Regions from separate parts of the Ectothiorhodospira shaposhnikovii genome, predicted to be linked through region 1. Evidence: predicted binding sites of a transcription regulator. Region 1 holds the regulator's gene; the other holds the start of a gene.
What was found. Region 1 encodes sigma-54, which starts transcription at its own class of promoters, with help from an activator protein. Its sites were predicted from a motif close to TGGCANGNTNCNTGCTT; they were not measured.

Region 1 (7,868 bases):
ATCTTCCGGTCCTTTGGCGCTACGCAGTCGGGCCAGGGTCTCCGGATCGGAGAACATGCGCGCGAGCAATGCGAGGATCTGCAGGTGTTCGTCGGTACATTCGGTCGGCACCACCAGGGCAAACAGGATGTCCACCGGTTCGCTGTCCGGGGCGTCGTAGTCCACGCCCTTGCCCAGCTTGAGCAGGGCGGCACAGGCCTCGTCGGCTCCGGCCAGCCGGCCGTGGGGGATGGCGACGCCATGCCCCAGGCCGGTGCTGCCCAGGCGTTCCCGGGCCAGCAGGCTGTCGAAGATCTCTCCCTGGGTCAGCCTGGGCAGGTGGCTCGAAAGCATTTCACCCAGCATCTCCAGAGCGCGTTTCTTGCTGCTGACGTCCGGCAGACAGCAGACGCGCTCCGGAGCGAGAAGATCACCGATGTTCATGGATATCTCACCCGACGTGGTTGCGGTGGGAGCCTTCGGCGCGGTGATGGTCCTTGAGCTTCTCCTTGTGCTTGACCACCTGACGGTCCAGCTTGTCGACCAGGGCATCAATGGCTGCATACATGTCGGCATGGGTGGCGTCGGCAAAAATGGTGTTGCCGCTGACCAGCATGTTGGCTTCCGCCTTCTGCTGCAGTTTCTCCACGGTCAGGACCACGTGCACGTCGATGACGTTGTCGAAATGGCGCTCCAGGCGCTGGAACTTGTCATTGACATAGTCGCGCAGGGCGTCGGTCAGGTCCACGTGGTGACCGGTGAGGTTGATCTGCATGAGATGACTCCTTGGTTTGGAATGTGAAAGTGAAGCTGAGGCCTGGTTATGGATTCAGACGAGGCGCTTGCGTTCGTTGGATGGCGGGATCGCCATGGCCTCGCGATACTTGGCAACGGTGCGCCTCGCTACCTGGATGCCCCGATCCACCAGGATCTGGGCAATCTTGCTGTCACTCAGGGGCTTGCCCTGGGGTTCTTCGGCAATCAGTTTGCGAATCATGGCACGGATGGCCGTGGCGGAGCACTCACCGCCGTCGGACGTCCCCACATGGCTGGAGAAGAAATACTTGAATTCGTAAATCCCTCTTGGGGTGTGCATGTACTTCTGGGTGGTGACGCGGGAGATGGTGGATTCGTGCATCTCCAGTTGCTCGGCGATATCCCGCAGCACCAGGGGTTTCATGGCCTCGTCGCCGTGTTCCAGAAAGGCGCGTTGATGTTCCACGATGGCGGTGCCTACACGCAGCAGGGTCTCGTTGCGGCTTTGCAGGCTTTTGATGAACCAGCGGGCCTCCTGCAGGCTGTTGCGCAGATAGACATTGTCCTGGCTGGAATCGGCCCGACGCACAAAGCTGGCATAAAGTGGGTTGACCCGCAACCGGGGCGCGACTTCCGGATTCAGTTCCACCTGCCAGCATCCCTCGCGCTTGCGCACGAAGACGTCGGGAATGATGTATTCCGGTGCGCTGGAGCTGATCAGGGTGCCCGGGCGTGGGTTCAGGCTCTGGATCAGGGCGATCACCGCCTGCAATTCGCCGTCGGCCAGACCCAGTCGGCGCTGGACACCCTTGAAGTCGCGGGTGCCCAGGGCTTCCAGGTGATCACGCACCAGGGTCCTGGCCTCGGCCAGCCAGGGCGTCTCCGGCGCGAACTGCTCCAGTTGCAGCAGCAGGCACTCGGCAAGATCCCGTGCACCCACGCCCACGGGATCCAGGTGCTGGACCATGCGCAGCACGGCTTCCACCTCGTCCAGCTCCAGTTCCATCTCCTGGTCCTGGGCCAGGCCGGCGTGGATCTGCTCGATGGGTTCGGCCAGATAGCCGTCATCGTTGATGGCATCGATGATGGTCATGGCGATGACCTGGTCCCGCTCGCTCAGGGGCGACAGGTGAATCTGCCAGAGAAGGTGGTCACGCAGGTCTTCGCCGGGTGCACTCTGGTTCTCGAACAGGTCGCGACCGTCGTTGTCCATCTGGCCGCCGCCGGCGGTCGGCATGTCGTAGAGGTCTTCCCAGTTGCTGTCCACGGGCAGCTCCTCGGGAATGGTTTCCGAGGGTTCGCTGGTGTTGTCCCGTTCGGCGGGCTCGTCGAATTCTCGGCTCCCCGCATCCTTGTCGGCGTTGTCGGCGCCGGAGGTCATGCCTTCATGTTGGGTGTTTTCATCCATGCCGGTATCCAGGTCGGCATCCGCGCCTTCCAGGGCTTCCAGCATCGGGTTGGTCTCCAGCGTTTCCTGGATCTGGGCCTGAAGCTCCAATGTGGACAGCTGCAGCAGCCGGATGGCCTGCTGCAGCTGCGGTGTCATGGTAAGGCTCTGGCCGAGACGGAGCTGGACAGAAGGTTTCAGCATAGGATGTGGCGTGCCACCGGAATCGTCAGGCAGGAGTTGAAGGGTCCGGGCAGTATCGACGGTGCCTTGCCGCCACGTGCCGGGTCTGTCATCCGGATTATACGTCCTGGCACGAAAAATGTGACCCAGTGTGGGGAAACCATGCGTTGGCTCAAAAACTTTACTTTCATAGTCGGAAATGATCGCCCAGGTAGACCCGCCTGACCTGGGGGTCTGCCAGCACCACTTCCGGCGGCCCCTCGCTGATCAGGTGTCCGTCGCTCAGGATATAGGCGCGATTGCAGATGCCCAGGGTTTCACGGACGTTGTGATCGGTGATCAGTACCCCGATATTCCGGGAGACCAGATGGGTGATGATGCGCTGAATTTCGATCACGGAGATGGGGTCTACCCCGGCAAAGGGCTCATCAAGCAGGATGAAGGCCGGTTCGGTGGCCAGGGCGCGGGCGATTTCCACCCGCCGCCGCTCACCCCCCGAGAGGCTGATGCCCAGGCTCTCGCGGATATGCATGATCTGAAACTCTTCCAGTAGGGATTCCATGTGCTCATGGCGCTGGCCGCGGCTGAGGTCGCGGCGTGTTTCCAGCACGGCAAGCAGGTTGTCTTCCACCGACAACTTGCGAAAGACCGAGGCCTCCTGGGGCAGATAGCCGATGCCCAACTGGGCGCGGGCATGCATGGGCAGGGGGGTGATGTCCCTGCCGTCCAGTTCGATGCGCCCACCGTCGCAGGGGATGAGGCCGACGATCATGTAAAAACAGGTGGTCTTGCCGGCGCCGTTGGGACCCAGCAGGCCCACGACCTCACCGCTGTTCACCTGCAGTGATACACCGTCCACCGGCTTGCGGGCGCGGTACTGCTTGACCAGGTCGTGGGTCTGCAGACGACTCATGGCGTCCCCTCGACAGGGGCGGGGGGCTGTTCCCTGGGCGTGAAGATGGCCTCGACGCGGCCGGTGTCCCCGGTGCGGGCCTCCAGCGTGGCCGTGCGCAGGTCATAGGTGATGCGGCTGCCCCGGAACTCGTCCGTGCCCTGTCGCACGCGGGCATTGCCGCTCAGTTCCATGCGTTGCTCGTTGGGGAGGAACTCCATCCGCGCGGCTTCGGCCCGGACTTCCCGCCCCTGCGGGTCCTGAGTGCGCAGGGTGGCCGGTTGACCTTCTGCGGTCATGCGTTCCAGCACCCGGCCCGGGGTATGGACGGTGACCGTATCGCCGCTGATTTCCGTGGCGCCCTGGGTGATGCGTACGCTGCCCCGGTAGGTGCTGATGCCCCGGTTGTCGTCCAGGGTGGCCGAGTCCGCCTCGATGCGGATGGGCAATGTCCGGTCCACCTGCGCCTGGAGTGGTCCGGCCGGCAGCAGGATGGCCAGGGCAGGGATCATGAACCACGTTCCAAGCCGCCGCCAGGGTGAGCATTGAATCGCTCCCTCGCCGTCTCTCCCGCGCAGGCGGGAGCCCATGCTTTTCACTCCGTGACTGGATTCCCGCTGGCGCGGGAATGACGACCCGGGGGAGGCCGGCCGCATTCCGTTGGACCTGGATTCCCGCTGGTGCGGAAATGACTGACTGGGAACAGCCCTAATGGGGAACATAGACACCCCGTGCTTCACGTTTGAGTTCCAGAACTTCATGCCGCAGGTCCAGGAACAGCCCCAGACCCTCGGCCTCCTGATAGGTTGTCTGCAGACGTGCCGGGGCGTCGGTGACGGCCTGACGGGGACCCGGCCAGAGGGTGGTGTCCCGGGTGGTGATGGTGATCGGGCCCCGCTCGCCCTCGGCAGCGCGGTGGATGTGCACCTCGCCCAGCAATTTGACTTCATCGCCGGCGGGAGAGATCCAGCCCTGTTCGGCGCGCAGGGTCCAGGTGGCACCGGGGCTGTACCGCAAGATCAGTACCGGGGTCTCAAGCCAGCGGGACCCGTCTGCCTGGCGCTGCTCCATGCGCTGGCCGCGGAGCTGGTAACGGGGTTCACCCAGGGAGTCCATATGGATGGCCGCATACTGTTCCAGAAAGAAATCGGTCCCTTCGGTCGCCGCTTCTTCCAGTACCCGGCGGCGTTCATCGGCGTCCCGGGCCAGCCAGAAGCCGACGGCCGCGACCAGAGTCAGCAGCAGGATCAGGAACAGTGAGGGCAGTTTCATCTCAGATAGGCTGCCATGGCGGCCTGCAGGGTGCCCTGGGCCTCCATGATGAATTCACAGACCTCCCGGGCGGCACCGCGCCCTCCTGGTTGTCGGGTGACGTAGTGGGCATGTTCCCTTACCAGGGCATGGGCGTCAGCCACCGCAACGGCCAGGGCGACCCGGCGCATGACCGGGAGATCCACCACGTCATCACCCACGTAGGCGGTTTCATCGGCGCCGACACCGGCATCCGCGAGCAGGCCGCCGAGTGCTTCGAGTTTGTCGCGTCGGCCCTGGACCACGAGCCGGATGCCCAGATCCCGCATCCGGTGTTCCACCACGCCCGAGCGGCGGCCGGTCAGGATGCCCACCTGGACACCGCTGTCCGCGAGCATGCGCATGCCCTGACCATCCTTGCTGTTGAAGGCCTTGTACTGGCGTCCGTCATCGTCCAGGAACAGGCTGCCGTCGGTGAGTACGCCATCCACATCAAAGATGACGAAGCGCACCCGTCGTGCGCGTTCAGTGAGCGTTTCGTTCATGGGGCAACGATACCACGCGTCGGGCAGGAACGGTCAGACCACGCCGGCGCGCAGCAGGTCGTGCATGTTGAGGGCGCCCACCAGGCGTTGACCCTCGTCCAGCACCGGCAGGGCGCTGATCTTGTGATCCTCCATGATCTTCAGGGCCTCGGCGGCCAGCATGGTGGGGGCGGCGGTCTTGAACTGACGGGTCATCACTTCACCGATGGTGGTGGCATGCACGTCCACGCCCCGGTCGAGTGTGCGGCGCAGGTCGCCATCGGTGAAGACACCGATGAGTCGTCGCTGTTCATCCACTACCGCCGTCATGCCCAGGCCCTGGCGGCTGATTTCCAGCAGGGCATCACCCAGGGGGGCATCGGCCCGCACCACGGGGATGCGTTCGCCGGTATGCATGATGTCCGCCACGTGCAGGAGCAGCCGGCGGCCCAGGCGCCCGCCCGGGTGGGAGCGGGCGAAGTCGTCGGCGGTGAAGCCGCGGGCTTCCAGCAGGGCCACGGCCAGGGCATCGCCCATGGCCAGGGCGGCCGTGGTGCTGGCCGTGGGGGCCAGGCCCAGGGGGCAGGCCTCCCGGGCCACGCTCACGTCCAGGTTCACGGTGGCCTCCCGCGCCAGGGTCGAGCGGGGATTGCCGGTGAGGGCGATCATCGGCACGCCCAGGCGACGGATCAGGGGCAGGATGGTGAGCAGTTCATCGGTCTCGCCGGAGTTGGACAGGGCGATGACCGTGTCACCCGGCGTGATCATGCCCAGGTCTCCATGGCTGGCTTCACCCGGGTGGACGAAGAAGGAGGGGGTGCCGGTGCTGGCCAGGGTGGCGGCGATCTTGTTGCCGACATGGCCGGACTTGCCCATGCCCGTGACCACCACGCGGCCGGTGCAGGCGAGCAGGTGTTCGCAGGCGCGGATGAACCGGGCGTCGATGCGGGCCATCAGGCCGCGGATGCCCTCGGCCTCCGTGTCCAGTACCGCCAGAGCAAGTTCGCGGGTCTTTTCCGGATTGAGTTTCATGATGCCGTCATGCTACCAATGCTTCAGGTGGGTTGAGCAAGATTATTTTCGGTCTTCATCGCTTACGCCGCCCCCCCGGCCGGACTCAGGCTCAGATACACCCAGGTCATGTAGCCGATGAAGAGCGCCAGCAGCACTCCGCCCTCCATCCGGTTGATGCGCCTTGGACGCCCCCGGAAACTGAAGGCCATGACGATGATCAGCAGGGTCAGGCCCACCATGACCGGAAAATCCCGCCACAGGGCATCGGCCGGTACGCCGGCGGGGCGGAGCAGACCCGGGATGGCCAGCACGCCCAGCAGATTGAACAGGTTGGAGCCCAGGATGTTGCCCAGCACCAGATCGGGTTCGTTGCGGCGGGCACTCATCAGGGCCGCCGCCAGTTCCGGCAGGCTGGTGCCGATGGCGACGATGGTCAGCCCGATCACCAGGTCGCTCACGCCCAGGGCGGTGGCGATGTTCACCGCTCCCCAGACCAGGGCCCGGGCGCTGATCAGCAGCAGCACCAGGCCGATCAGCAGCCAGAGAACGGCCCTGCCGGTGGAGACCGCCCGCGGAATCTCCGCCTCGAACTCGCCCTGGATCGGGTCGGGGCCGTTGTTGCGTCCCTTGAGGCCGTCCCGCACCATCCAGGCCATGACCAGGATCAGGCCGCCCAGCAGGATCAGGCCGTCCATCCTGCCCAGGGTGCCGTTGAGTACCAGCAGGTAGGCCAGCACGCTGACCCCAAGGACCAAGGGCATTTCCTTGCGCAGGGTGGCGGAGGTGATGGCCAGAGGGGCGAGCAGGGCCGTCATGCCCAGGATCAGGCCGATATTGGCGATGTTGGAACCCACCGCGTTGCCGATGGCCAGCCCGGAGTTGCCCTGCCAGGCGGCAATGCCGGAAACCAGCAGCTCCGGCGCCGAGGTGCCGAAGCCGACGATGGTCAGGCCGATGATCATGGTGGGGATGCCCAGGTTGCGCGCCAGGGCGGCGGCACCGAAGATGAACCGGTCGGCACTCCAGACCAGAATGACCAGACCCAGCAGGACGGCGGTGATGGAAGTGAGCATACAGGTGTTTGCGATAGGGCTGTGGGGGACGGGGCGCCATGGCTGATCGGGCGGATTTTACCCTGGACTTCGGGGTTCGTGACTGGGAACACCCGGCTTGGCTGGCGCAATTCTACCCGGATGATCTGCCGGCGTCCTGGCGTTTGTCGTATTACGCCAATGAATTTCGTGCCGTGCTGGTGCCCAGGGAGCGGCGCCTGGCCGCCGGTGAGGCCGGCATGCGTGTCTGGCGGGACGAGGTGTCCCGGGGGTTCCGGTTCTATCTGGAGCTGTCACCGGAGGACGATGCGGTCGTGCCCGCCAGAGCCGAGGCGGTCCTGGGTGATCATCTGGCCGGCTATGTGATGGCGGCCGGGGCGGCCCTTCCTCCGCCCGGCACGGGCCGGCCCTGGTTTGCATCCCGTGCCGAGTCCGGTTCGGCGCGACTCTGGACCGGCATGGATGCCCCGGGCGCCTGTGGTGGCGTGGGCCTGCTGACACTGGATGGCCCGCCGGACCTGCGGGCCTTGCGTGGGCAGTTGGAGTGTTTCATCCACGGCAGCCCGGCCGGGGCGGGGCTGCTGTTCATGGATGCCGGACCCGGTACGGTGGATCAGGCCATGACCATTGCCGCGCTGCTGGGAGTGGCTTGACAGGACCCGGACGGCCCGGGAACATTCACGGTGCCTGACCACCCGCCCCCCATTCAAACCCAGGACCCGGACCATCGACGCCTCTCCCGACAAGACGCCCTGGATCGAGATCCGTGATCTGCATTTTGCCCGCGGTGATCGCAAGATCTTCGACGGCCTGAACATCACCATTCCCCA
Region 2 (7,868 bases), 490 kb from region 1:
ACAACGACGACTACGACCGCACCATCAAGGACCTGGGTGAAGGCACCCTGCTGTACGACGACGTCACCGGCTACGAGCTGGAGGAATTCGTCAAGCGGGTACGGCCCGACCTGGTGGGTTCCGGGATCAAGGAGAAATACATCTTCCAGAAGATGGGCATTCCCTTCCGGCAGATGCACTCCTGGGATTACTCCGGTCCCTACCACGGCTATGACGGCTTTGCCATCTTCGCCCGGGACATGGACATGACCCTGAACAATCCCTGCTGGGACAAGCTTCAGGCCCCGTGGAAGAAGGCCGCAGCGGCTGCCAAGGCCGCCTGAAACTGACCGTGGCGCCGCCGCAACCGGCGTCACGGCCACCGACAGATGTCATTCCAGACCGTTCGTCCACAGATTGGTGGCGCGGCAGGAGAAATCACCATGAGCCAGAACGCAGACAACATCAAGCCCTGCTACCCCCTGTTCCAGAGCGAGGAGTATCAGGAAGTCCTGGCCCGCAAGCGGGCCGTCGCCGAGGAGGCCCACAGCCCCGAAAAGGTGCAGGAAGTCTTTCAGTGGACCACCACGGAAGAGTACAAGGAACTGAACTTCCAGCGCGAGGCCCTGACCGTGGACCCGGCCAAGGCCTGCCAGCCCCTGGGTTCGGTGCTGTGCTCCCTGGGTTTTGAGAACACCCTGCCTTACGTGCACGGTTCCCAGGGTTGCGTGGCCTATTTCCGCACCTACTTCAACCGTCATTTCCGCGAGCCCATCGCCTGCGTCTCCGACTCCATGACCGAAGATGCCGCCGTGTTCGGCGGGCAGAAGAACATCATGGAAGGCCTGCAGAACGCCAAGGCCCTGTACAAGCCGGCCATGATCTCCATCTCCACCACCTGCATGGCCGAGGTCATCGGTGACGACCTCAATGCCTTCATCGGCAACGCCCGCAAGGAAGGCTACATCCCCGAGGACTTCCCCACGCCCTATGCCCACACACCGTCCTTCGTGGGCAGCCATACCACCGGCTGGGACAACATGTTCGAGGGCACCATCCGCTACTTCACCGTCAACGACATGGAAGGCAAGGAGCCCGGCAAGAACGGCAAGCTCAACCTGGTGCCGGGTTTCGAGACTTACCTGGGCAACTACCGGGTGATGAAGCGCATGATGAAGGAAATGGGCGTGGACGCCACCCTGCTGTGCGACCCGGAAGAGGTGCTGGATACCCCGGCCGACGGTGAGTACCGCATGTATGCCGGCGGCACCACCCAGGAAGAGCTCAAGGATGCCCCCAACGCCCGGGACACCATCCTGCTGCAGCCCTGGCAACTGGAAAAGACCAAGAAGTTCGTGCAGGGCACCTGGAACCATGAAGTGCCCAAGCTGAACATCCCCATGGGTGTGGAGTGGACCGACGAGTTCCTGATGAAGGTTTCGGAGATCACCGGCCAGCCGATCCCCGCCTCCCTGGAAAAGGAACGGGGCCGTCTGGTGGACATGATCACCGACTCCCACACCTGGCTGCACGGCAAGACCTACGCCCTGTACGGGGATGCGGACTTCGTCATGGGCATGGCCAAGTTCCTGATGGAACTGGGCGCCGAGCCCAGGCACATCCTGGTGCACCATGCCAACAAGCGCTGGAAGAAGGCGATGGAGAAGATCCTCTCCGAGAGCCCCTACGGCGCCCGCAGCGAAGTGCACATCAACCGGGACCTGTGGCACCTGCGTTCCCTGGTGTTCACCGACAAGCCGGACTTTTTGATCGGCAACTCCTACGGCAAGTTCATCCAGCGCGACACGCTGGCCAAGGGCAAGGAGTTTGAGGTACCGCTGGTGCGGATCGGTTTCCCCATCTTCGACCGCCACCATCTGCACCGCATGACCACCCTGGGCTATGAGGGCGGTATGTACATCCTCACCACCCTGGTGAACGCGGTGCTGGAGCGTCTGGACGAAGAGACCCGCATCATGGGCGAGACGGACTACAACTACGATCTGGTTCGCTGATCCACCCGCGCCCCCACTCCAACCCCTCTCCCCCCTGGGGGAGAGGGGCTCACTTCGCCGGAGAGTACACCATCATGCCCAGCGTCATGATCAACAAGACCGAAGCCGGGGGCCTGACCCTCTATGTTCCCAAGAAGGATCTGGAGGAGATGATCGTCTCCATGGAACACGAAGGCCCCGACCGCTGGGGCGGGGAACTGACCCTGGCGGATGGTTCCCGCTACTACCTGGAGCCCATGGACGCGGCGCCCCGGCTGCCCATCACCCTGCGCGTCAAGCGCCTGTGATGGTGAACCGGGCCAATGAATGCGCCAGATACCGACACCATCAGGAGATCCTCATGTCACCCGACATCCTCAACCGTGAATGCGCCCTGCGCATCGCTCTGGCGAGCCGGGTCCTGCCCGGGGTGCAGTTACCGCGCCTGATCGAGGCCATCATCGAGAAGGTGGATGCCCCCATCCGGGAGGACGGCCTGGCCAGGCTCACCGTGGCGGATCTGCGCCAGGCCCTCAAGCGTCCCAAGTCGGAATCGGGGGAGGAGGGCGGACCCGGCGACGAGGCCCTGGAAATGGCCGTCCGCTATCTCGGTGGGGAACGGGACGTGGAGCCCGGATTGCCCGCCATCAAGGACTACGTGCCCGGTGACATGCCGGATTCCGTGCGCATCGCCATGGCCTCCAATACCGGGGAAAAGCTGGACGGGCATTTCGGCTCCTGTCTGCGATTCCTGGTCTATCAGGTATCCGCCACTGAATCCCGCCTGGTGGACATCCGCGAGACGGAAACCGCCGACCTGACCGACGACCGCAACGCCGCCCGCGCCGCCATGGTGAATGACTGCCAGGTGCTGTATGTCCAGGGCATTGGTGGTCCCGCCGCCGCCAAGGTGATCCGCGCCGGTGTCCATCCGGTGAAGTTTCCCCGGGGCAGCGTGGCCTCGGAGGTCATCACCCAGTTGCAGGGTGTCCTCAAGGGCGCGCCCCCGCCCTGGCTGGCCAAATCCATGGGGCGCCAACCGCCGACGCTGGAGAAATTCCGTGCCGGGGTGGAAGCCTGAAAGATTTGATGACGCCCTTCTCCCCCCCCCCCCGGGGGAGAAGGGCCGGGGATGAGGGGCGACCCATCCTCCGCAATGACACCCTTGCTCCAATCCTCCCACCATTGTCACATTCGCAACAATCCCTCCGTTCCTGAAAGTCTTAAATAAACAATGGCTTGACGCCATTATTCAGCCTGGCCCGCTCCTTGCATTTCATCACATCAACAACGCGCCAAACGCGGAGGCAAGGCATGAAGGCACAGGACATCAAGGCACTGCTGGACGAACCGGCCTGTGCCCACAACACCCACAAGCCCAAGGGCGGCTGCACCCGGCCCAAGCCCGGCGCCACCGCCGGCGGCTGCGCCTTCGACGGCGCCCAGATCGCCCTGCTGCCGGTGGCCGACGTGGCCCATATCGTCCACGGCCCCATCGCCTGCGCCGGCAACACCTGGGACAACCGGGGTACCCGCTCCTCCGGCGGGCCGGACCTGTTCCGTCTGGGCATGACCACCGACCTTACCGAACAGGACGTGATCATGGGCCGCTCCGAAAAGCGCCTGTTCCACGCCATCCGCCAAGCGGTGGAGGCCCACCAACCTCCGGCGGTGTTCGTCTACAACACCTGCGTCACCGCCCTCATCGGCGATGACGTGGATGCCGTCTGCAAGGCCGCCCAGGAACGCTTCGGGGTACCGGTGGTGCACGTGGATGCCGCCGGTTTCTACGGCTCCAAGAACCTGGGCAATCGCATCGCCGGCGAGACCATGGTGAAGAAGGTGGTGGGTACCCGGGAGCCGGACCCCATCCCGGCGTCCGCGACACGCCCCGGCATCCGGGTCCATCAGGTCAACCTCATCGCCGAATACAACATCGCCGGTGAGTTCTGGCACGTGCTGCCCCTGTTCGACGAGCTGGGCCTGCGCATCCTCTGCACCCTGTCCGGGGACGCCCGCTTCCACCAGATCCAGTCCATGCACCGCAGCCAGGCCAACATGCTGGTCTGCTCCAAGGCCATGATCAACGTGGCCAGAAAGCTGGAAGAGCGCTACGGCACCCCCTGGTTCGAGGGCAGCTTCTACGGCGTGCAGGACATGTCCCAGGCCCTGCGGGATTTTGCCTGCCTGATCGATGATCCGGATCTGACCCGGCGCACCGAGGACCTCATCGCCCGAGAAGAATCCCGCATTCATGCCGCCCTGGAACCCTGGCGGGACCGCCTGCGGGGCAAGCGGGTGCTGCTCTACACCGGTGGCGTCAAGTCCTGGTCGGTGGTATCCGCCCTGCAGGATCTGGGCATGACCGTGGTGGCCACCGGCACCCGCAAGTCCACGGATGCCGACAAGGCCCGCATTCGCCAGCTGATGGGGGAGGACGCGGTCATGATCGAGGACGGCAGTCCCGCCAACCTGCTGCGCATCTATGAAGAAACCCGGGCCGACATGCTCATCGCCGGCGGCCGCAACCTCTATACCGCCCTCAAGGCCCGCATGCCCTTCCTGGACATCAACCAGGAACGGGAACACGCTTACGCCGGTTACGAGGGGATGCTGGAACTGGCCCGTCAGCTGGCCATCACCCTGGAAAGCCCCATCTGGCCCCGGGTCCGCGAACCCGCCCCCTGGGATGCCGACGGCATGCCCGCCACCTCGGAGGTCCGCTGACATGCCTGAAATCCTCAAGCGCAACAAGGCCCTGTCCGTCAGCCCCCTCAAGGCCAGCCAGCCCCTGGGGGGTGCCCTGGCGTTCCTGGGCATGGATCGGACCATGCCCATGTTCCATGGCGCCCAGGGCTGTACCGCCTTTGCCAAGGTGTTTCTGGTGCGCCACTTCCGGGAACCCATCCCCCTGCAGACCACCGCCATGGATCAGGTGAGCGCGGTCATGGGCGCCGACGAGGCCCTGGTGGAAGGCCTGGCCACCATTTGCAACAAGTCCGCGCCGGCCCTGATCGGCATCGTCACCACCGGACTGTCGGAAACGGAAGGGGCCGACATCCATCGGGTGGTGCGGGAGTTCCGGATGCAGCATCCCGAGTTTGCCCAGGTGGCGGTGGTGCCGGTGAACACCCCGGATTATTGCGGCTCGGCGGAGACCGGCTTTGCCCTGGCGGTGACCGCCCTCATCGATACCCTGGTGCCCGAGGCGAAGGCGGCCGGGACGGTCCCCGGCAGTCGGCCCCGGCAGCTCAACGTGCTGGTCGGGTCAAGCCTGACCCCGGGCGACGTGGACCATCTCAAGGAGATCATCGAGGCGTTCGACCTGGAACCGGTGGTCCTGCCGGATCTGTCCGCCTCCCTGGATGGTCATCTGGACGAGGCCCGTCTGTCCGCCCTGACCACCGGCGGCACGCCCCTGTCCGCACTGGCTACGCTGGGGAATGCCCAGGCCACCCTGGTGGTGGGTGCCTCCATGGCGACGGCGGCGGACCTGCTCAAGGCCCGTACCGGCGTGCCGGATCTGCGTTTTGACGGCCTGATGGGCATGGATGCCACGGATGAACTGCTGCTGACCCTGTCCCGGCTCAGCGGCCGGCCGGTGCCGGTCCGGCTGCGCCGCCAGCGCGCCCGTCTGCAGGACGCCATGCTCGACACCCATTTCATGATGGGACTGGCACGCATTGCCGTGGCCGGCGAAGCGGACCTGCTGGCGGGGTTTTCGGCCCTGCTGCGGGAAGTTGGCAGCGAGGTGGTGGCCGCCGCCGTGCCCGTCAAGGCGCCGGTACTGGATCGCCTTTCAGTACGCACCATCAAGATCGGCGACCTGGAAGATCTGGAGGCCATGGCCCGGGAGCAGGGAGCGGAACTGCTCATTGCCAATGCCCATGGGGTGGCCTCGGCCCAGCGGCTGGGCATCCCCCTGCTGCGGGCCGGGTTCCCCCAGTACGACTGGCTGGGCGGCTTCCAGCGGACCTGGATCGGTTATGGGGGTGCCCAGCAGGCCCTGTTCGATCTGGCCAACCTGCGGGTGGCGTCCCACCACGGCGTGACCCCCTACCGCTCCATCTACGACCGTTCCCCCGACACCGACCTTCCGGAGGGTCCTCGCCATGGGACTTCAGCGTCGCCTGCAGGTGGTTACGCCGCCTGTCACTGAGACCGCCGTCATGTCATCGCCAGCCCCGGTTCTGATTGCCTTTGCCAGTACGGACCTCAAGCGGGTGGACCAGCATTTCGGGTCCGCCCAGTGCCTGGCCATCTACCGCCTGGAAAGCGAGGGCAGTGCACTGGTGGAGGCCGTGCAGTTCGGCATGCAGGCCCGGGACGGCCATGAGGACAAGCTGATGGCCAAGTTCGATGCCCTGCAAGGCTGTGCCGCCGTGTACTGCGAAGCGGCGGGCGCCTCGGCGGTGAAGCAGCTCCTGGCCCTGGGGGTACAACCCCTGAAGGTGGCCCACGGGACCCGCATCGGTCCGCTGCTGGGCGAGCTTCAGGACGTGATTCGGGACGGTTGTCCGCCGCCCTGGCTGGCCAAGGCCATGCAGCAGGGACGTTCGGACCCGGACCGGTTTGACGCCATGGCCGCCGAGCCATGGGAAGAAGAAGCCTGATCCATCAACCTGTGGACATTTGGGGAAGACATCCATGAGCAACACCACCGCTGATCCCATTCTGGAAACTGATTTCATGAAGGAGATGGTTCGCCAGATGCGGGCCCTGGACACCTTCGGAACCCGGGATGGGCAATCCGACGAAGCGCTGCTGTCCCAATTCGTCATCACCCCGGAAAAGCGCAAGGAGATCCCCCTGGTCGCCGACATGGACCGGGCCACCCTGGCACGGGTGAATGCGTTCTACAACGCCGTCGCGGTGCTGATCGAGAAGGAATGCGGCCGCATGGCCACGGTCATGCTCAGCCTGAACGGGGAGGGTTTTGGCCGCGTGATCATTTCCGTGGGCAAGCTGCTGGTGGTGGACAAGACCCTGCGTGATGTTCATCGCTTCGGTTTCGACAGCCTGTCGAAGATGAAGACCGAGGCGGACAAGCTCCTGTCGGTGGCCCTGAACATCGTCGGCGATCACCCGGACGTGGCGGGGATGTAACAAGCAAGCCCTCATCCCCGGCCCTTCTCCCCCTGGGGGAGAAGGGAGACAAAAAACATACATAGAGAAGAGGCGACACCCATGACCCACATCACCGGCCTCACCCGGGGCGGGACCCCCTGGATACCGGCCTTCATCACCGAACTCAAGGAAGAAAACTGCATCGGCTGCGGCCGCTGCTACAAGGTCTGTACCCGCAACTGCTTTGAACTGGTGGAACGGGAAATCGACGATGACGACGACGATTTCGATGACGATGCCTCCATGGTCATGCGCCTGCTGGACGCCATGGACTGCATCGGCTGCCAGGCCTGCGCCAAGGTCTGTCCCAAGAACTGCCATACCCATGCCCCCGCCGCCCTGGCGAGCTGAACCCTAGAATCCCGGAGGACAGAAGCCATGTGGGACTATTCCGAAAAGGTCAAAGAGCACTTCTTCAACCCCCGCAACGCCGGCGCGGTCGAAGGGGCCAATGCCATCGGCGAGGTGGGTTCCCTGTCCTGCGGGGATGCCCTTCGCCTCACCCTGAAGGTGGACTCTGAGACCCAGGTGATCCTGGATGCCGGTTTCCAGACCTTCGGCTGCGGTTCCGCCATCGCCTCCAGCTCCGCCCTGACCGAACTCATCAAGGGCATGACCCTGGACGAGGCCCTGGAAGTGACCAACGAGGACATCGCCGACTTCCTGGACGGCCTGCCGCCGGAGAAGATGCACTGCTCCGTCATGGGACGGGAGGCCCTGGAAGCGGCCGTTGCCAACTATCGCGGCGAGGTCTGGAAGGATGACCAC

Region 2: a site for sigma-54 is predicted at 3,232-3,248, ahead of nifE (nitrogenase iron-molybdenum cofactor biosynthesis protein NifE). Genes of this name have one in related genera too.

Annotation. Positions count from the first base shown of each region.
Region 1 covers NZ_CP178333.1:661,153-669,020, forward strand. The annotation lists gene ACLF6L_RS02905 (PTS sugar transporter subunit IIA) at 1-423, opposite strand, end outside; gene hpf (ribosome hibernation-promoting factor, HPF/YfiA family) at 431-754, opposite strand; gene ACLF6L_RS02915 (RNA polymerase factor sigma-54) at 809-2,326, opposite strand; gene lptB (LPS export ABC transporter ATP-binding protein) at 2,493-3,218, opposite strand; gene lptA (lipopolysaccharide transport periplasmic protein LptA) at 3,215-3,709, opposite strand; gene lptC (LPS export ABC transporter periplasmic protein LptC) at 3,906-4,469, opposite strand; gene ACLF6L_RS02935 (KdsC family phosphatase) at 4,466-4,993, opposite strand; gene ACLF6L_RS02940 (KpsF/GutQ family sugar-phosphate isomerase) at 5,027-6,004, opposite strand; gene ACLF6L_RS02945 (calcium/sodium antiporter) at 6,067-7,059, opposite strand; gene ACLF6L_RS02950 (hypothetical protein) at 7,098-7,691, shown strand; gene ACLF6L_RS02955 (ATP-binding cassette domain-containing protein) at 7,765-7,868, shown strand, end outside.
Region 2 covers NZ_CP178333.1:1,150,129-1,157,996, forward strand. The annotation lists gene nifD (nitrogenase molybdenum-iron protein alpha chain) at 1-323, shown strand, start outside; gene nifK (nitrogenase molybdenum-iron protein subunit beta) at 423-1,994, shown strand; gene nifT (putative nitrogen fixation protein NifT) at 2,069-2,281, shown strand; gene nifX (nitrogen fixation protein NifX) at 2,335-3,054, shown strand; gene nifE (nitrogenase iron-molybdenum cofactor biosynthesis protein NifE) at 3,288-4,700, shown strand; gene nifN (nitrogenase iron-molybdenum cofactor biosynthesis protein NifN) at 4,702-6,132, shown strand; gene ACLF6L_RS05270 (NifB/NifX family molybdenum-iron cluster-binding protein) at 6,143-6,586, shown strand; gene ACLF6L_RS05275 (NifX-associated nitrogen fixation protein) at 6,621-7,079, shown strand; gene fdxB (ferredoxin III, nif-specific) at 7,161-7,451, shown strand; gene nifU (Fe-S cluster assembly protein NifU) at 7,479-7,868, shown strand, end outside.